Regions from separate parts of the Shinella agrisoli genome, predicted to be linked through region 1. Evidence: predicted binding sites of a transcription regulator. Region 1 holds the regulator's gene; each other region holds the start of a gene.
The links. Region 1 encodes LexA, which represses DNA repair genes until DNA is damaged. Its sites were predicted from a motif close to TGTTCNNNNTGTGTTCNG; they were not measured.
Positions count from the first base shown of each region.

Region 2: a site for LexA is predicted at 2,811-2,828, ahead of ACIIOY_RS11870 (ImuA family protein). Genes of this name have one in related genera too.
Region 3: a site for LexA is predicted at 1,886-1,903, ahead of ACIIOY_RS10555 (DNA recombination protein RmuC). Genes of this name have one in related genera too.
Region 4: a site for LexA is predicted at 1,834-1,851, ahead of recA (recombinase RecA). Genes of this name have one in related genera too.

Region 1 covers NZ_JBJIEP010000013.1:83,458-88,245, reverse strand. Annotated here, with positions in the region: gene trpD (anthranilate phosphoribosyltransferase) at 1-451, shown strand, start outside; gene trpC (indole-3-glycerol phosphate synthase TrpC) at 469-1,284, shown strand; gene moaC (cyclic pyranopterin monophosphate synthase MoaC) at 1,284-1,778, shown strand; gene ACIIOY_RS14940 (molybdopterin molybdotransferase MoeA) at 1,778-3,001, shown strand; gene lexA (transcriptional repressor LexA) at 3,096-3,818, shown strand; gene ACIIOY_RS14930 (ComEC/Rec2 family competence protein) at 3,809-4,788, opposite strand, start outside.
Region 2 covers NZ_JBJIEP010000009.1:127,475-132,262, reverse strand. Annotated here, with positions in the region: gene ACIIOY_RS11880 (error-prone DNA polymerase) at 1-587, opposite strand, end outside; gene ACIIOY_RS11875 (DUF6504 family protein) at 584-2,107, opposite strand; gene ACIIOY_RS11870 (ImuA family protein) at 2,022-2,780, opposite strand; gene ACIIOY_RS11865 (hypothetical protein) at 2,954-3,259, shown strand; gene ACIIOY_RS11860 (hypothetical protein) at 3,494-3,817, opposite strand; gene ACIIOY_RS11855 (GlxA family transcriptional regulator) at 3,894-4,788, opposite strand, start outside.
Region 3 covers NZ_JBJIEP010000008.1:80,163-84,950, reverse strand. Annotated here, with positions in the region: gene ACIIOY_RS10560 (ribokinase) at 1-615, opposite strand, end outside; gene ACIIOY_RS10555 (DNA recombination protein RmuC) at 660-1,853, opposite strand; gene def (peptide deformylase) at 1,965-2,489, shown strand; gene fmt (methionyl-tRNA formyltransferase) at 2,524-3,468, shown strand; gene truA (tRNA pseudouridine(38-40) synthase TruA) at 3,468-4,211, shown strand; gene ACIIOY_RS10535 (hypothetical protein) at 4,213-4,788, opposite strand, start outside.
Region 4 covers NZ_JBJIEP010000015.1:76,044-80,831, forward strand. Annotated here, with positions in the region: gene ACIIOY_RS16635 (pseudouridine-5'-phosphate glycosidase) at 1-761, opposite strand, end outside; gene ACIIOY_RS16640 (carbohydrate kinase family protein) at 796-1,743, opposite strand; gene recA (recombinase RecA) at 1,978-3,066, shown strand; gene alaS (alanine--tRNA ligase) at 3,381-4,788, shown strand, end outside.

The DNA of each region.
Region 1 (4,788 bases):
CAAGCGCCAGCTCCTCGGCGTGTTCTCGCCGCAATGGCTGGTGCCGATCGCCGAGGTGATGCGCGATCTCGGTTCGGAAAGCATCTGGGTCGTGCACGGTTCGGGCCTCGACGAGATCACGACCACGGGCACCACGCAGGTGGCGGCGCTTGAAAACGGCAAGATCCGGACCTTCGAGCTGACGCCCGCCGATTTCGGCCTTGCCCGGGTGACGCTCGACGACCTGCGCGGCGGCGACGGCGCGCACAATGCCGCCGCCCTCCTTTCCGTGCTCGGCGGTGCGCACATGCCCTACCGCGACGTGGCGCTCGCCAATGCCGCGGCCTCCCTCGTCGTTGCCGGCAAGGCGCAGACGCTCGCGGAAGGCATGAGGCTTGCGACGGAATCGCTCGAAAGCGGCCGCGCCCGCGCCGCGCTGGAACGCCTCGTTGCGGTTTCCAACGAAGGCTAGGCGGAGTAGGATTGGCCATGACCGACATCCTGAAGAAGATCGAAGCCTACAAGCTGGACGAGATCGCCGCCGCCAAGGCGCGCGTCGCCCCGGCCGAGCTTCGCGCCCGGATCCGCGACCAGGAGCCGCCGCGCGGCTTTTTCGCGAGCCTCAAGGCGAGGAAGGCCGAAGGCCGCTTCGGCCTGATCGCCGAGATCAAGAAGGCAAGCCCCTCCAAGGGCCTCATCCGGCCGGATTTCGATCCGCCGGCCCTGGCAAGGGCCTATGAGGCCGGCGGTGCCGCCTGTCTTTCCGTGCTCACCGACACGCCGAGTTTTCAGGGCGCCCCGGAATTCCTGACCGCCGCACGGCAGGCCTCGGCTCTGCCGGCGCTGCGCAAGGATTTCATGTTCGACAGCTACCAGGTGCTGGAAGCGCGCGCCTGGGGCGCCGACTGCATCCTCCTCATCATGGCCTCGCTCGGCGACGACGCGGCGAAGATGCTGGAGGACGCCGCCTTCTCACTCGGCATGGACGTGCTGATCGAGGTGCACGACGAAGAGGAGATGGAGCGCGCCCTTAAGCTGAAGTCGAGGCTCGTGGGCGTCAACAACCGGAACCTGCGCACCTTCGAGGTCGACCTTGCGGTATCGGAGAAGCTCGCCGGCATGGTGCCGGAAGACCGCCTCCTGGTCGGGGAGAGCGGTATCTTCACCCATGCTGATTGCCAGCGCCTCGCTAAGGCCGGCATCTCCACCTTCCTCGTCGGCGAAAGCCTGATGCGCAAGGACGACGTGGCGGCGGCGACGCGCGCGCTTCTGACCGGCGACGCCGGCGTGCTGGCGGCAGAATGATGGCCGACGACGGCCGTTCGCTCACCCATATCGACGCCTCCGGCGAAGCCAACATGGTGGATGTCGGCGACAAGGCCGAGACCGTACGCATCGCCGTCGCCGAAGGCTTCATCCGCATGGCGCCGGCGACGCTCGACCTCATCCTCAAGGGCGACGCCAAGAAGGGCGACGTCATCGGCACGGCGCGGCTTGCCGGCATCATGGCCGCCAAGCAGACATCGAGCCTCATCCCGCTCTGCCACCCGCTGATGCTGACCAAGGTGGCGGTGGAGATCCGCGAGGACCGCGCTCTTCCCGGCCTGCGCGTCGAGGCGACGGCGAAGCTCACCGGCCGCACCGGCGTCGAGATGGAAGCGCTCACCGCCGTCAGCGTCGCCTGCCTCACCGTCTACGACATGGCCAAGGCCGCCGACCGCGAGATGGAGATCGGCGGCATCCGCCTCCGCGAGAAGTCCGGCGGCCGCTCCGGCGATTACAAGCGGAAGGACGCCTGATGTCCCTCCTGTCCGTCGCCGATGCCCTCGACCGCCTGCTCTGCGGAGCCAAGCCGGCGCAGCGCACGGAAAGCGTTCCGCTGCACGAGGCCCAGGGCCGCGTGCTCGCCGAAGACGTCGCGGCCCGCCTCACCCAGCCGCCCTTCGACAATTCCGCCATGGACGGCTATGCGGTGCGCCATGCGGACATCGCCGAGCTCGGCGCCGTCCTCAAGGTCGTCGGCACCTCTTCGGCCGGCCATGCCTTCGAAGGGTCCGCCGGCCCCGGCGAGGCGGTGCGCATCTTCACCGGCGCGCCGCTGCCCGCCTTCGCCGACACCGTGCTTCTGCAGGAAGACGCGGAGGTGCTGGAGGACGGGCGCATCCGCACCACCTTCCTCACCGCCAAGGGTCGCCATATCCGCCCCCGCGGCCAGGATTTCCGCGAAGGCGAGGTCGTGCTCAGGGCCGGCGACGTGCTCGATGCCGGACGGCTGACGGTCGCCGCCGCGATGAACCATGCGGCGCTCACGGTGTACGCCCGCCCGCGCATCGCGCTGCTGGCGACGGGCGACGAGCTGGTCCCGCCCGGCGCCTCGCCCGGCGCAAGCCAGATCATCGCCTCCAACACCTACGGCGTATCGGCCATCGCCCGCGAGGCCGGCGCCGAGGTCATCGACCTCGGCATCGTCGGCGACGACAGGCAGGCGATGCTCGAGGCCGTGCGCCACGCCCTCACCCTCGACATCGACGTGCTCGTCACGCTCGGCGGCGCCTCGGTCGGCGATTTCGACCTCGTCCAGCCGGTGCTCGGCGAGGCCGGCATGGCGCTCGATTTCTGGCGCATCGCCATGCGTCCCGGAAAGCCGCTGATGGTCGGCCGCCTCGGCGCCGTCCAGGTGGTCGGCCTTCCCGGCAATCCCGTTTCCAGCCTCGTCTGCTCGCTGATCTTCCTCGAACCCCTCGTCCGCCGCCTCGCCCGCCTGCCCGAAAGGAGCCGGCTGCGCGCGGCGGTCGCCGCGGTGCCGCTCCAGCAGAACGACCGGCGGCAGGACTATGTGCGGGCGCGAATCGCCCGCGGGCCGGGCGGCGAACTGCTGGTCACGCCGCACGACAGGCAGGATTCCTCGATGATGAAGGTCTTTGCCGCGTCGGAGGGCCTGCTCGTCCGCCCGCCGCACTCGCCGGCCGCGCAGGCGGGCGCCGCCTGCGAAATCCTTCTCCTGCGCGAACCTGACGCCTGAGCCCGTATTATTGTTTCACGAGCCTCTTGCGGAACACATATGGAACAGATAGTGTCTGTTCTGGATTTGTTTCACGATTCTGGTTGGAGAGGCCATGCTGACGCGCAAACAACAGGAACTCCTCCTGTTCATTCATGAGCGTATGAAGGAGTCCGGCATTCCCCCGTCCTTCGACGAAATGAAGGACGCGCTGGATCTCGCCTCGAAATCCGGCATCCACCGCCTCATCACGGCGCTGGAGGAGCGCGGGTTCATCCGCCGCCTGCCCAACCGCGCGCGGGCGCTGGAAGTCATCAAGCTGCCGGACGCCTATTCGTCGAGCCTCCAGCCTCGCCGCGGCTTCTCACCGGCCGTCATAGAAGGCAGCCGCGGCAAGCAGCCGCTGCCGTCCGCCCCGCAGCAGCGCATGCCGGCGCAGGCGGACATGTCCGCCTCCGTTTCCGTGCCGGTCATGGGCCGTATCGCCGCCGGCGTGCCGATCTCCGCCATCCAGAACAACACCCATGACATCACCGTGCCCGCCGAGATGATCGGCAGCGGCGAGCATTACGCGCTGGAGGTCAAGGGCGATTCGATGATCGAGGCCGGCATCCTCGACGGCGATACGGTCATCATCCGCAATGCCAGCACCGCCAATCCGGGCGAGATCATCGTGGCGCTGGTCGACGACGAGGAAGCCACGCTGAAGCGCTTCCGCCGCAAGGGCGCCTCCATCGCGCTCGAAGCCGCCAATCCCGCCTACGAGACCCGCATCTTCGGGCCGGACCGCGTGAAGATCCAGGGCAAGCTCGTCGGCCTCATCCGCCGCTACAACTGATTGCCGGATTCGGCTTCGAACCGGCCGCTCCGCCAGTCGTAGGTGCGGTGCCGCGACCAGGGCCGGTCGAGCGTCTCGACGGCGGTCGTGATCCGGGCCGCGGCCAGGGGCGAAGCCGTCGCGGCGCCCGTGGGCGTGATTTCCAGAGCCCCTGTCCGCCGCAGGTGCCGCGCCGTCACCATCCGGGCGCCGGAGCGGCAGGCGTCGAGCCGCAGGGCAAAGGATACGACGACGAGGTCTGCGGCATCGCAGGCCGTGCCGAGGAAGGCGACGTCCTCCAGCGCGACAATCCGCCAGCCGCTCGGCGAGACGGCGGCGCAGAACGCCTTTGCTTCGCAGACGAAGCCGTTACGCTTTCCCGCCGCCTCGAAGGCCGCGGACATGGCCGCTTTCGCCTTCTCCCGATCCGCCCTGCGGCGCGGCCTCTTCTCGCTGGAAGCTGCCGCGCCCTCCTCTGCCTCTTCCACCGTCAAACCTGCCGTCTTGCGCGTCTCCGGCTTGACGAGCGCGCCGAGCCGAAGCGCGCGGCGCCATTGGTCGTAGATGAAGTCGGGCGGTCGTGTCCGGTTCGTCGAAACCCCGCCGTCGCGCAGGACGGCGACGAGTCGGCCGTCTTCCGAGACAAGCACTTCGGGCATGCTGCGGCTGCCCGGCCAGCAGGCGGCGCCGATTCCGAGGACGATGAGCAGCGTGCCCAGGTGGCGCAGCCGCGTGCGCAGGATGCAGACCAGCCCGCCGCCGACGCCGACCAGGAGGAAGGCAAGCGGCGGTATGCGGCCGGTAACGATCTCCCCATTCCAGCCGGAGACCCAGTTCGACAGCGCGATCATCCATTCGATGCCCTTGCCCATGATCGCGAAGGGCACCGCATCGAGGCCGAACGGCATCAGCAGCACGGCGATGAGGCCGAACGGCATGACCACGGCGCTGATCACCGGCATGGCGAGCAGGTTGCCGGCGAGCCCGTAGG
Region 2 (4,788 bases), on a different contig from region 1:
TCCTGCAGCATGCGCCGGCCCGGCTCGTGATAGAGCACGTCGTTCGTGACGACGGTGGGCACGCGATGGTGCGCGGCGAGACTGGAGAGCTCGAAGAGGCGCAGCTGGTCGTTCGGCCGGCGGCGGAGCGTGAGGGCGAGATAGCAGCGGCCGCGGAAGGCTTCGGAGAGGCGGCGCAGCTGGAAGGCGGCGGTCTCGTCCGCCTCGCCGGGCACCAGCACGGCAATGAGGCCCTCGTTCCATTCCACCACATCCTGCCATTCGAGATGGCACTTGCCCTTGCCGGCCCTCTTCTTGCCGATGGAAAGCAGGCGGCAGAGGCGGGAATAGGCGGCGCGGTCGGTCGGATAGACGAGCAGCGACATGCCGTCGGCGAGATCCAGCCGGCAGCCGACGACGAGGCGCACGCCCGTCTCCTTCGCCGCCCGGTGCGCCTGCACGATGCCGGCAAGGCTGTTGCGGTCGACGACGGCCAGGGCATCGATACCGAGCGCCTGCGCCGTCAGGAAGAGCTCGTCGCTGCTGCTCGCGCCGCGCAGGAACGAGAAGTGGGAGGTGACCTGAAGCTCGGCATAGCGCGGTTTCATGCGAAGACCCCGTGCAGGAACCAGCGGCCGCCGCCGCTGGCGGCCTGAGCCTCGTCGCCCGAGCGGAAGAGCCAGAAACGCTCGCCTTCCGTATCCTCGACCCGAAAATAGTCGCGCACGGCGGCGCGCTCCGCGTCACGCTTCCACCATTCGCCGAAAATGCGCTCGGGCCCGTCCGCCCGCTTCACCCGCCGCCGCACTCCGCGCCAGGTGAAGAAGGCGGGCGGATGGTCGGGCAGGAGCGCCACGACCTCGACCGGCTCCGGCCGCGCCAGCAGGCGCGCCGGACGCGGCCAGCGCTCCTGCCAGGCCGCACCGTCGTCCGGCGCCAAGGGCGGCAGGCGACGGACGGAGCGTTCGGGCACGTCGCTTTCCACCGGAGCGAGACGGTAGAGCCGGTCCGCACCGATGCGGTTGGCGATCACGTCGAGGAGGGCGGCAATGTCCGCCTGCTCCTCCTCGATCAGCGAGGAGGCGGCCTGTTGCAGGACGAGCGGTTCGGCGAGCGTCGCGGTCAGGTCCATGATCTCGATACCGAAACCGGGATCGATCGTCTCGATCCGGTCGCAGAGAAGCCGGGTGAGCCGCTTCTCCTCACGCGCGGCGCGCGCCGTGCCGACGCGGATCGCCTGCAGGGAATTGTCGACGCGGTGGAAGAGGAGGTCGAGACGGCGGGCACCGAGGCCGCGTTTTTCCAGCGCCAGGCAAAGGTCGCGGACAAGGGCCGCCGTGTAGCGGGCGATGGTCTCCGGCGCACCGATCGGTTCGCCGAAAACCTTGCGGACCGTCACGAGTTCCAGATCGCGCAGCGGATCGACAGGCTCGCGGACCGTGCCCTCAAGCTGGCCGATCCTGCGGCCGAGGAGCGGGCCGAAGCGCAGCACGAGCGGCGCGCGCGGCACGGCGAGCACATCGCCGATACTGGCAAAGCCGAGAACATGCAGGCCCGCCACGGTTTCCGGCGGGAGGCGCAGGCCCTGGATGGGGAGCGGCGCCACGGCTTTCCCGGCGGCGCCGGATGCGATGACGCGCACGGGATCGGCAAGGAAGCGGGCGGCGGCATAGGCCGCGCCCCAGGTGTCGGCGACGGCGGCGCGGGCGCTGATGCCGGAGGCCGCGAGACGGTTGACGAGACCGGTCAGCATGCGCGCCTCGCCGCCGTGCAGGTGGTCCGTGCCGGTGGCGTCGATGACGAGGCCGTCCGGCGGATCGGGTGCGACGATCGGAGCATAGTGCTGGAGGGTCCAGAGCGCGAGGCGTTCGAGCGCCGCCGCGTCGGCAGCGGGATCGGCGGGCATGGTCATGACGTCCGGCACGAGCGCGTGGGCCTTGGTGAGCGGCATGCCGACCCGCAGGCCTGCCTCCTCGGCCGCCCGGCTCACCGCCGTCAGAATGCGGCGCGGGCCCTCCCGTCCGACGAGCACGAGCCGCCGGTCAGGCGGAGGCGCCGAAGCGCCAAGCGCCCGCCTCAGGCGGTCGATCGGCCAGCCGGGAAGAAAAAGCGATACGACCCTCGCCATCGGATGCCTCCACTTCGAATTGCGCCGCCTCGCCGGCCCGGCAGCGGGTGAGTTCCAGCAGCCATCGCGCCCGGCCGATGCCGGGCACGGGAAGGGCAGCCGACGGACGGACGGAGACCCGCCAGCGCGTCACGGCGGCGGAGGGCAGCGCGAAGGCCTCCGCCTCCGCCCTCAGCCGGAAACGGCGCACGGCAAGGCCGAGCGTGCCGCCGGCCTCTGCCGCCAGCTGCAGGCGGCGCGAGGCGGCCATCGGCAGCCGCGCGACCTCCGCCACCACCGCGCCGAGCCCGCCGTGGCGCAGCCCCTCCTCGAAACAGAGGAGCAGGCTCTTCTCGTCGCCCGCCTCCACATAGATGACGCGGCCGGGGGAAAGCCCCGCCTGCGCGAGCGCGGGTGCGAAGAGGTCGGGCCGCGTCAGGCACCAGAGCACCTGTCCCTTGGTGCGCGCCGCAATGCCCGCGGCAAAGAGCATGGCGGCCGCGCCCTCCACGGCGTCGTTGCCGCCGCCGCAGACCTCGTGCAGGCTGGCGAGCGCCAGCCCGCCGCCGGGCAGCCGCTCGTCGATCTCCGGCACGCCGAAAGGCAGCACCGCCCGGTCGCGCAAGGCGCGGCCGTCGAACTGCCGGATGCGGTCGCGCAGATCGGCGACGACGGCATGGACGGAGGCGGACATCGGTTTGGCGGCTCCTGGTTGAACAGCGTTTGTTCTTTATTTGTTCTCAATCGCCACAAGAGTCAATCACCCGGCCGCGCCGGAAAGATCACAGTTTGAATCACCGGCGGGAACCAACTGGCGCGGCGGAAGTTCTTCCTCCTGCCATCCCACCAATTTCAGGAGAAACATCCATGGCTGACGAAAAGAGCACCGGCAAACGCACGCTCGGCGTCGTTGAAGGTCGCGACAGCACTTCGGAGGAAGCCCGCGCCGCCGCCGCGGAAGCGACGGTCAACGAACAGATCGAAGTGCTGAAGGCGGAAATCAGCCGGCTGAAGGAATCCGCGGGCCTCATCGCCGAAGGCACGGGGCAGCTGGCGGTCGCCAAGGCGGAATCGCTGCGCGAGGAACTGCGCCAGACCGTCCAGGCCAATCCGCTCGCCACCCTCGCCGGCGCCGCCTTCATCGGCTACCTCTTCGGCCTGCGCCATCGCTGACGCTCGTCCTGAAGGGAAAGCCGATCGAAAAGAGGAAAAAGGCCCGGCGTTGCCGGGCTCAGACCGCTGACAAAGCCCGCCCAACTTCCTCTCCGTCATGGTCGGGCCTTACCCGTCCGTCCATAAGCCTTTGAAAAGCGTGGATCCTCGGGTCAAGCCCGAGGATGACAGAGTGATTGGAGCGGCGTTCGCCATCAAACTAAAGCCCGGCATCGCCGGGCTTTGTCTTTACGCTCAGAACCAGCCCTGGCGGCGCGGCGGCTCGTTTGCGAGAGAGCCGAGCAGGTAGCCGATGACGACACCGGCAAGACCGGCCGTCAGCACCACGGTCGAAAGGGCCGCCGGATGTTCCCGCGCGGCCTGGGCCACGGCTGCGCCTTCGTTCCGCACATATCTCGTTGCCGAGCGGACGGCGGGACGGGCAGCCTCCACCGCATTGCCGGCGCGGTCGCGGATCGTCTCGTAGGCTTCCGCCCCCTTGTCGCCGATGTCCTTCTGGAGCTGGGCGATCTCTGCGCGGAGAGCGGAAATCTGGGATTGAACGTCAGTGCTTGCCATTGCGGTCTCCTTGTCAGCAATCAACACCGAACGATTGGCGCGCAGCTTGGTTCCAAGCCGGCGGCAGAATTGCCCGTCAGCCCGCCTGGCGGCGGCCGTCGCGCCGGATCTGGGAGGGGGTGTCGCCGAAGGCGGCGCGGAAACGGCGGGTGAAGTGCGACAGGCTCTCGAAACCGGTCTCGAGCGCGATCTCGATCAGCGGCTTGTTGGTGCGCATCACCATGTTGAGCGCCGCGGCCATGCGGATCTTCATGTAGATCGCGCTCGGCGAAGCCCCCATGTCGCTCTCGAACAGGCGTTCCAGCTGGCGGCGGGAGACGCCGGTCATCGTGGCGATGCTGTCGATGGAGAGCAGGTCTTCGGTGTGCTGCTCCATCATCATGATGGCGAGGTGCACGCGGCGGTCACGCGCCTCCAGGCCGAGCGGATTGCGCGGCTGGAGGTCGGTCGCGTCGCGCCGGTGGCGGATCTGGAGGATCTCCAGGGCATTGCGTTCGGCCGCCTCGCCGACATGGTGGCGCACGAGCGTCGCCGCCAGGTCCGCGACGCTGCTGCCGCCGGCGCAGGTGGCGACCTTGCCGTCGAAGCGGAAGATCTGTTCGGACGTCGCCTCTATATCGGGGAAGCGCGCGCGGAACTCCCGGTGGTGCAGCCAGCTCACGCAGGCCATATGGCCGGACAGCAGGCCGGCTTCGGCGAGAATGAAGCTGCCGGTGCAAAGGCCGATCAGCCCGACGCCGGCATTGGCCGCCTTGCGCAGATACGCCATCGCATAGCTGTCGATCGGCTCTTCGACGGTCAGCAGCCCGCCGACGACGGCGATGTAGTCGAAACAGGAGGGATCGGCGAAGGGCGCGGTCGGCGCGACCTGGATGCCGCTCGACGACGAGATGAAATTGCGCGTGCTGCTCAGGACGTCCCAGTCGCAGTTGACGCGCCGGGACCGGTCCTCGCTGTCGCTGGCAAGCCGC
Region 3 (4,788 bases), on a different contig from region 1:
CCTCTGCATGGCCGCCTCGCGCTCCTCGTCCGAGAGCTCGCCCTTGCCGACGAAGAGGTCGAATTCCGTCTCGTTGGCGACGAGGATGTCCGCCAACGCGCCGAGGCGTTTCGCCGCGGCGCTGAAGGGGGCGATGTTGACGATGGAGATCACGCCCTTCGCCTTCGCGCCGGCAAGCGCGGCCTCGATGGCCGGGTTGGGGATTTCGAACTGCAGCATCAGGTAGTCGCCGCGCGACATGGCGGCGAGGGTGCGCCTGGCGTCCTCGTCGGTGACCGTGCCGTTGGCGCCGGGCACGACGACGATGACGTTCTCGCCATCGGCGGCGACCAGGATATGGGCGGTCCCCGTCGCCTCGGCGGCGGAGCGTACGCCGTTGAGGTCCACGGCGGCGTCAGCGAGCAGCGCGAGCGCCTGGCTTGCCATGCGGTCATCGCCCACGGCGCCCGCCATGCGCACGATGGAGCAGGCGCGGCGGGCGGCGAGCGCCTGGTTGGCGCCCTTGCCGCCGGCGGCGGTGGTGAAGCTGGTGCCCATCACCGTCTCGCCCGGCTTCGGCAGGCGTTCAGGCGTGGCGATGAGGTCCATGTTGATGGAGCCGAAGACGGTGATCATGAGAGCTGCCCCTTGTCGTTTCCGCCGGACGATGCCCGAGGCGGTCAGTCCTCGTCAACCACTCTCAGGCGCAGCTGGCCCGTCCGGCTCTCGACGGCCTTCTCCGCCGGCTGGGAAAGTGCCGAAACCGTTTCGAATTCCAGCTCGCCGATGCGCGCGCCGCGCCGGGCGAGCTTTTCCGTCGAGGTGAGGATGAGGTCGACATCCTTCTGCGCGGATGTGAAATGGCCGTGGAGCTTGCGCACCCGGTCGTCGAGCCGCGTCAAATCGTCCATCAGCCGCGCGACCTCGCCCTGGATGACATGGGCCTGCTCGCGCATGCGCTGGTCCTTCAGCAGCGCCTGGAGCACCTGCACCGACAGCATGAGCAGCGACGGCGAGACGATGACGATGCGCGCGCGGTGCGCCCGCTGCACGACGCCCTCGAAATCCTCGTGGATGCTGGCGAAGATCGATTCCGAAGGCACGAAGAGGAAGGCCGTGTCCTGCGTCTCGCCGGCGATGAGGTATTTTTCCGCGATGTCGCGGATATGGGTCTCCATGTCCCGGCGGAACTGCTGCGCGGCGAGCTTGGCGGCCTCCGGCGCGCGTCCGTCCGACATGGCGTTCCACGCCTCCAGCGGGAACTTCGCGTCCACGACGAGCGGCGGCTGTCCGTTCGGCATGCGGATCGTGCAGTCGGGGCGCACGCCGTTGGAAAGCTGCGCCTGGAACTGGTAGGCGCCGGGCGGCAGGGCATCGGCGATGATCGCCTCCATGCGCGACTGGCCGAAGGCGCCGCGCGTCTGCTTGTTGGAGAGGATTGCCTGAAGCCCCACCACGTCCTTGGCCAGCGACTGGATGTTCGTCTGCGCATTGTCGATCACGGCAAGCCGCTCCTGCAGGCGCCGGAGGTTCTCGTGCGTCGCCCGCGTCTGTTCGGAGATCGACTGGCCGAGCCGCTGCGTCAGCCCGTCAAGGCGCGCATTGATCGCCTGGTTCGTCTCGGATTGCTTGGCGCCGAACACCTCCGCCATGGCGGCGACCCGGCCCTGCATTTCCGTCTGCGCCTTCAAGAGCTCGGCAAAGCGCATCTCCGCCATCGCCGCCGCCTCGCGCTGGCGCGCCTGGCTGCGGCGGGCCGAGAGGAGACCCAAGAGCGCGAGAAGCGCTGCGGCGAGCAGGGCCATCGCCGGGCCGGGACCGCCGAGCCGGGCGAGGAAGGAGGAAAGCAGCGCGTCGAAAGCGGGATCGATCATGCCGCGACCATATCACGGATTGCGGCGGAAACCAGATCATAACGTGAACAAATCGAGCGGCGGACCGGCAAAGTCGATTGAAAGCGCCCAAAAACCACGCTAAGGAGGCGCATGACCATCAAGCCGCTGATAATCCTTCCCGATCCGATCCTCCGCCAGGCCTCCAAACCCATCGAGACCGTGGACGGCGAGGTGAAGAAGCTTGCCGACGACATGCTCGAAACCATGTACGACGCGCCCGGCATCGGCCTTGCCGCCATCCAGATCGGCGTGCCGCGGCGCATGCTGGTGCTGGACGTCTCCAAGGAGGGCGAGGACAGGAAGCCGCTGGTCTTCATCAATCCGCAGATCGTCGCCTCGTCCGACGAGCGCTCGGTCTATGAGGAAGGATGCCTGTCGATCCCGGATTACTATGCCGAGGTCGAGCGCCCCGCGAAGATCACCGTCAAGCATCTCGACCGCGAGGGCAGGGAGCAGCTGACCGAGGCCGACGGCCTGCTGGCGACCTGCCTCCAGCATGAGATCGATCACCTGAACGGCGTGCTGTTCATCGACCATATTTCCAAGCTGAAGCGCGAGATGGTGATCCGCAAGTTCACCAAGGCGGCGAAGCTGCGCGGCAGCAAGGCCCTCTGAGGCTGCCGCCCGTAACATTCACGGAGGCTGACCGATGGCCCTTCGCATCATCTTCATGGGCACGCCGGATTTCTCCGTTCCCACGCTGGAAGCGCTTGCGAAGGCGGGCCATGAGATCGTCGCCGTCTATTCGCAGCCGCCGCGCCCTGCCGGCCGCCGCGGCCTCGAACTGGTGAAGTCGCCGGTGCACCAGGCTGCCGAACGGCTCGGCGTTCCCGTCTTCACGCCGGTCAATTTTCGCGCGGAAGCGGATCGCGAAGCGTTCCGCGCCCTGAATGCGGATGTGGCGGTCGTCGTCGCCTACGGCCTGCTGCTGCCGGAGGCGATCCTCGCCGGCACCCGGCTCGGCTGCTACAACGGCCACGCCTCGCTGCTGCCGCGCTGGCGCGGGGCGGCGCCGATCCAGCGGGCGATCATGGCGGGCGACGGCGAAACCGGCATGATGGTCATGAAGATGGACAAGGGCCTCGATACGGGTCCCGTCGCCCTCACCCGCCGTGTGGCGATCAGCGAGACCATGACCGCCGGCGAGCTGCACGACGTGCTGATGCAGGCGGGCGGCGCGCTGATGGCCGAAGCCATGGCGAAGCTGGAGGCCGGCGACCTGCCGCTCACCCCGCAGGCGGAGGAAGGCGTGCTTTACGCCGCCAAGATCGACAAGGCCGAAACGCGCATCGACTTTTCCCGGCCCGCCAGGGACGTGCACAACCATATCCGCGGCCTCTCGCCCTTTCCCGGCGCCTGGTTCGAGCTGCCGGTCGCCGGCAGGCCGGAGCGGGTGAAGGTGCTGGCGAGCGAGCGGGCCGGCGAAGGCTCGTCCGGCCCCGCCGGCATGGTTCTCGACGACCGGCTGACGGTTGCTTGCGGTGATGGCGGCGCCGTGCGGCTCGTGCGCCTGCAGAAGGCCGGCGGCAAGCCGCTCGGCGCGGCCGATTTCCTGCGCGGCACGTCCGTGCCCGCCGGCCAGGTCCTCGCCTGATGCCGCGCTATCGCCTGCGCATCGAATATGACGGCACGCCCTATGTCGGCTGGCAGCGGCAGGAGAACGGCCACTCCGTGCAGGGCGCCATCGAGGCGGCGGTCCTGTCGCTCACCGGCGAGACCGTTTCGATCCGCGGCGCGGGACGCACGGATTCCGGGGTGCATGCCCTCGGGCAGGTCGCCCATGTGGATCTCGCCCGCACCTGGAAGGAGCACACGCTCCGCAACGCGCTCAACGCCCACCTGATGCTCGCCGGCGAGCGGACCGTCGTGCTCGACGCGGCGGAGGTTCCGGGCGATTTCGACGCCCGCTTTTCCGCGGTGAGGCGGCACTATCTCTACCGAATCATCTCGCGCCGCGCGCCTCTGGCGCTGGAGGCGAACCGCGCCTGGTTCGTCACAAGGGAGCTGGATCACGATGTCATGCATGCGGCCGGCCAGGTGCTGGTCGGCAGGCACGATTTTTCCACCTTCCGCGCCGCCCAGTGCCAGGCGAACAGCCCGGTGCGCACCATCGACCGGCTGGAGGTGACGCGAAGCGGCGAGCTGATCGAGATCCGCGTCTCCGCGCAGAGCTTCCTGCACAATCAGATCCGTTCCTTCGCCGGTACGCTGAAGCTGGCGGGCGAGGGCAAGTGGACGGTGGAGGACGTGCGCGCGGCGCTCGAGGCGCGCGACCGCAAGGCCTGCGGCCCCGTCGCGCCGCCGGAAGGCCTCTACTTCCTGGCCGTCGATTACTGATTCAGCCCGGCAGCGTGCCGAGCAGGCGCTGCAATTCCTGACCGGCGATCATCGGCGGCAGCACGAAGATCGCCGTCATGGCGGCGGCAAGAAGCGTCTGCTTGCCGACGCACATCCACACGAGGCGGAACTGCAGCACGACGCTCGCGCCGAAGACGGCATAGAGCAGGAGGCCGGCAAAGGGGGCGCTTGCCGGCAGGAGAAGCGTCAGCGCGAAGGGGATGGCGGCCGCATAGGCGAAGGGGACGGCGATCCAGTTGCTGGCCGTCACGACGATTGCGAGATATTTGCCATAGCCGAGCGGGCGCGCCAGCACGGCGAGGAGCACGAGCGGCAGCAGCCATCCGGCGACGTCGATCACCAGCAGCTTGGCGAAGAAGTTGACGCCGGCGGCCGTCCCGGCCGGCATGCTGGCGAGGTAGTAGAGCCGCCAGGAGGCCCAGATGACGGCAAAGGCGGGCAGGCACCAGACGAAGGCCCAGAAGGAGCGCGCAAGGCCGCGCAAGGTCAGGTCGAGCCAGCCGAACCCCTCCTGCCTCTGCCGGAGCAGCAGGTAGATGCCGTTGAGGTAGTGCAG
Region 4 (4,788 bases), on a different contig from region 1:
GCGCGGGCGATGTAGATCTCCATCTCCTCGCGGGGGATCTCGTCGGCCTGCGGGACGGGATTGGCGATCAGCATGCCGCCGTCGACGCCGAGCTGGTCGCGCACCGCCTGGAAATTGGCGATCGCCGCCGGGCTGTTCAGCGTCAGCGGGCTTTTTAGGCCGGAATCGCGCGACCAGAAGGCGGGGAAGTTCGGGCTGTCGTAGGTCACCACCGGCACGCCGCGGGTCTCCAGCACCTCCAGCGTCTTGGGGATGTCGAGGATGGCCTTGGCGCCGGCGCAGACGACGATGACGCCGGTGCGCGACAGCTCGTCGAGGTCGGCGGAAATGTCGAAGGTCTCTTCCGCCCTGCGGTGCACGCCGCCGATGCCCCCGGTGGCGAAGACCCTGATGCCGGCGCGGGCGGCGGCGATCATCGTCGCGGCGACCGTGGTGGCGCCCGTGCGGCGTTCCGCGATGGCGAAGGCGAGGTCGGCGCGCGAAAGCTTCATGGCGCCCTCGGTCCTGGAAAGCGCCTCGAGCTGCGCTTCCTCGAGGCCGATGTGCAGCACGCCGTCGATGACGGCGATGGTCGCCGGCACGGCGCCTTCCTCCCGGATGATCCGCTCGACGCTGCGCGCCATGTCGAGGTTTCCGGGATAGGGCATGCCGTGCGTGATGATCGTCGATTCGAGCGCGACGATGGGCGCGCCGCGGGCCTTGGCGGCGGCGACTTCGTCCGAATACTGCATCGGCAGGAGGGAGGAGGCGGGTCTGGTCATGCTGTGTCCTTGCGGAGTTTCGGGCAAAAAAATCTCATGACAGGATTTCGGCCTGCGGCACAAGAGAAAGTGCGTCCGCAAGCGCGGCCTGCGACATTTCCTCGGCCACGGCGAGAGGCGAGCGCACGGTGATCGCCGCCGCCGCCACGCCATGGCGCAGGGCCTCGCCGATCCGCGCGCCGCCGAGGAAGGCGCTGAGGAAGCCGGAGGCGAGCGAATCTCCCGCGCCGGTGACGTCGCCGAGGGCCGGAACCGGCGGCGGCTTGACGACGACGGCGCCGTTCGCGTCGAAGGCGATCACGCCCCTGCCGCCGCGCGTCACCACGCCGGCCGGAAGGCCCGCCGCGCGCAGCGCCTCCGGCCAGCCGGCGGGGTTTTCCGGCGCCGCGCCCGTCAGCGTGCGCGCCTCGGCCTCGTTCATGAACAGGAAGGCGAGGCCGGGAAGGCTGTCGCGGAAGCGTGCGACCTTGGCCGGCGATATGGCGATGCCGGCGATCGGCACGCCTCCCGCCCTTGCCGCCCCGGTCATGGCGGCAAGCGTCTCGGCCGGCAGGTTCGCGTCGGTGAGGACGAGGCCGGCCGCCGCCATCGCCTCGCGCAGCGCGCGCTGCTGCAGGCGCCGCGGCGAGAAGAGGCGGTAGAGATCCATGTCGGCCAGCGCGATGACGAGGTTGCCGTCCCGCTCGATGATCGCCGTGTAGCTCGGCGTCGCCCGGTCGAGGAAGATGAACGGCGTGTCTTCGACGCCCGCCGCTTGCGCCGCCGCGGCGACGATGTCGCCGTCCGCATCGCCGCCCCGCGGCGAAACGAGGCGTACGCTGTGGCCGAGCCGCGAAAGATTGCGCGCCGCGTTGAAGGCGCCGCCGCCCGCCTCCACGAACCAGCTTCCGGGATTGCTGGCCCCCGGCACCGTCTCTCCGGTTATGCGCCCGCGCCTGTCCACATGGGCGCCGCCCATCACCAGTATCGTCCTGCCCGTCATCGCCTTCCTTCACGTCCCTTCGCCGATTCGGCCGCCGCCGCCCGCTCGGGCGGCCGGTCCCGCCCTGTTCCCGCGCGGCTTCCGCGCACCCGAAACGAAAATAGAACACCCCCTCGATTCGCAAAAATATTCAAATGGATGAATGCACCTTGCAAAACGAGAACAAAATGTGTACATAGCTTTCATCGGCGGCTTCGTTGCCTGTCTTGCTTCAATAACCTAAAGGTGGACCAAATGGCACAGAACACTTTGCGGCTCGTAGAGGATAAAACAGTGGATAAAAGCAAGGCACTCGAAGCGGCTCTCTCCCAGATCGAGCGCTCCTTCGGCAAGGGCTCCATCATGAAGCTCGGCTCGAAGGACAGCGTCGTGGAGATCGAGACGGTCCCGACGGGTTCGCTCAGCCTCGACATCGCGCTCGGCGTCGGCGGCCTGCCCAAGGGGCGCATCATCGAGATCTACGGCCCGGAAAGCTCGGGCAAGACGACGCTGGCGCTGCAGACCATTGCGGAAGCCCAGAAGAAGGGCGGCATCTGCGCCTTCGTCGACGCCGAACATGCGCTCGACCCGGTCTATGCCCGCAAGCTCGGCGTCGATCTCGAAAACCTCCTCATCTCCCAGCCCGATACCGGCGAGCAGGCGCTGGAGATCACCGATACGCTGGTCCGCTCCGGGGCGATCGACGTGCTCGTCGTCGACTCGGTGGCCGCGCTCACGCCGCGCGCCGAGATCGAGGGCGAGATGGGCGAAAGCCTGCCGGGGCTCCAGGCGCGCCTGATGAGCCAGGCGCTGCGCAAGCTGACCGCCTCCATCTCCAAGTCGAACTGCATGGTCATCTTCATCAACCAGATCCGCATGAAGATCGGTGTCGTCTACGGTTCGCCGGAAGTGACGACGGGCGGCAACGCGCTGAAGTTCTATGCCTCGGTCCGCCTCGACATCCGCCGCATCGGCGCGGTCAAGGAGCGCGACGAGGTGATCGGCAACCAGACCCGCGTCAAGGTCGTCAAGAACAAGATGGCGCCGCCCTTCAAGCAGGTCGAGTTCGACATCATGTACGGCGAGGGCGTCTCCAAGACCGGCGAGCTCATCGACCTCGGCGTCAAGGCCGGCATCGTGGAGAAATCGGGCGCCTGGTTCTCCTACAACAGCCAGCGCCTCGGCCAGGGCCGCGAGAACGCCAAGACCTTCCTTCGCGACAATCCGGACCTCGCCCGCGAGATCGAGACCGCGCTGCGCCAGAATGCCGGCCTCATCGCCGACCGGTTCCTCGAAAACGGCGGCCCGGATCCCAACGACAGCGGCGACGCGGCGGAAATGTAATCGCCGCGCAACGCTCTCAAAAAACTCGAAGGACCGGCCTCTTCTTCGCGAAAGGCCGGTTTTTTGATGTCTGGACAGGGCGCGAGGCGGGCGATAAAAGCCTTCAGTTCTCGCGCGCTCCGGGTTTTTCGGCCTTTCCGCAAGACAGGCGGCGGGTGCGTGACGTTTCGACGGAATTCGCGGATGGACGGCCCTGATCGGCCTTCCGGGCGGGCGCTCCGGCCGGCGAGGCGGCTTGGCCGTCGTTGCAGGGACAATTGGGTGGGTGATGCGCCGCTTTCCGGCGCGGACAGTGCAGAGATGAAGGACGCGATATGAGCGGCGTGAATGACATCCGGTCGACTTTCCTCGACTATTTCCGCAGAGAGGGCCACGAGGTCGTCCCGTCCAGCCCGCTCGTGCCGCGCAACGACCCGACCCTGATGTTCACCAATGCCGGCATGGTGCAGTTCAAGAACGTCTTCACGGGCCTTGAGACGCGCCCCTATTCCACGGCGGTCACCGCACAGAAATGCGTGCGCGCCGGCGGCAAGCACAACGACCTCGACAATGTCGGCTATACGGCGCGTCACCACACCTTCTTCGAGATGCTCGGCAATTTCTCCTTCGGCGACTATTTCAAGGAGCGCGCGATCGAGCTTGCCTGGAACCTGATCACGAAGGAGTTCGGCATCGACAGGAACCGGCTGCTCGTCACCGTCTACCATACGGACGACCAGGCCTTCGACCTGTGGAAGAAGATCGCCGGCCTTTCCGACGACCGCATCATCCGCATCGCGACGAGCGACAATTTCTGGGCGATGGGCGATACCGGCCCGTGCGGTCCCTGTTCGGAGATCTTCTACGATCACGGCGACCATATCTGGGGCGGCCCGCCGGGCTCGCCGGAGGAGGACGGCGACCGCTTCATCGAGATCTGGAACCTCGTCTTCATGCAGTTCGAGCAGCTCACCAGGGAAGAGCGCGTCGACCTGCCGCGCCCGTCGATCGACACCGGCATGGGCCTCGAGCGCATCGCCGCGCTGCTGCAGGGCAAGCACGACAACTACGACATCGACCTCTTCCAGGCCCTGATCAACGCGTCCGTCGAGGCGACCGGCGTTCCGGCCGAGGGCGAGGCGCGCGCCAGCCACCGCGTCATCGCAGATCACCTGCGCTCCTCCGCCTTCCTGATCGCCGACGGCGTGCTGCCGGCCAAGGATGGCCGCGGCTACGTGCTGCGCCGCATCATGCGCCGCGCCATGCGCCATGCCCAGCTCCTCGGCGCGAGGGAACCCTTGATGTGGCGGCTCCTGCCGACGCTCGTCGGCGAGATGGGCCGCGCCTATCCGGAGCTGCAACGCGCCGAAGCGCTGATCTCCGAGACGCTGAAGCTGGAGGAGACGCGCTTCCGCACCACGCTGGAGCGCGGCCTCAACCTGCTCTCCGACGCCACCGCGACGCTCCACAAGGGCGACACGCTCGACGGCGAGACCGCCTTCAAGCTCTACGACACCTACGGTTTCCCGCTCGACCTCACGCAGGACGCGCTGCGCGGCCGCGGCATCGGCGTCGACCTTTCCGGCTTCACCGACGCCATGGAGCGCCAGAAGGCGGAAGCCCGCGCCCATTGGGCCGGCTCCGGCGAGGCGGCGACGGAGACCGTCTGGTTCGAGCTGCGCGAAAAGCTCGGCGCGACGGAATTCCTCGGCTACGACACCGAGACCGCCGAAGGCGTCGTCG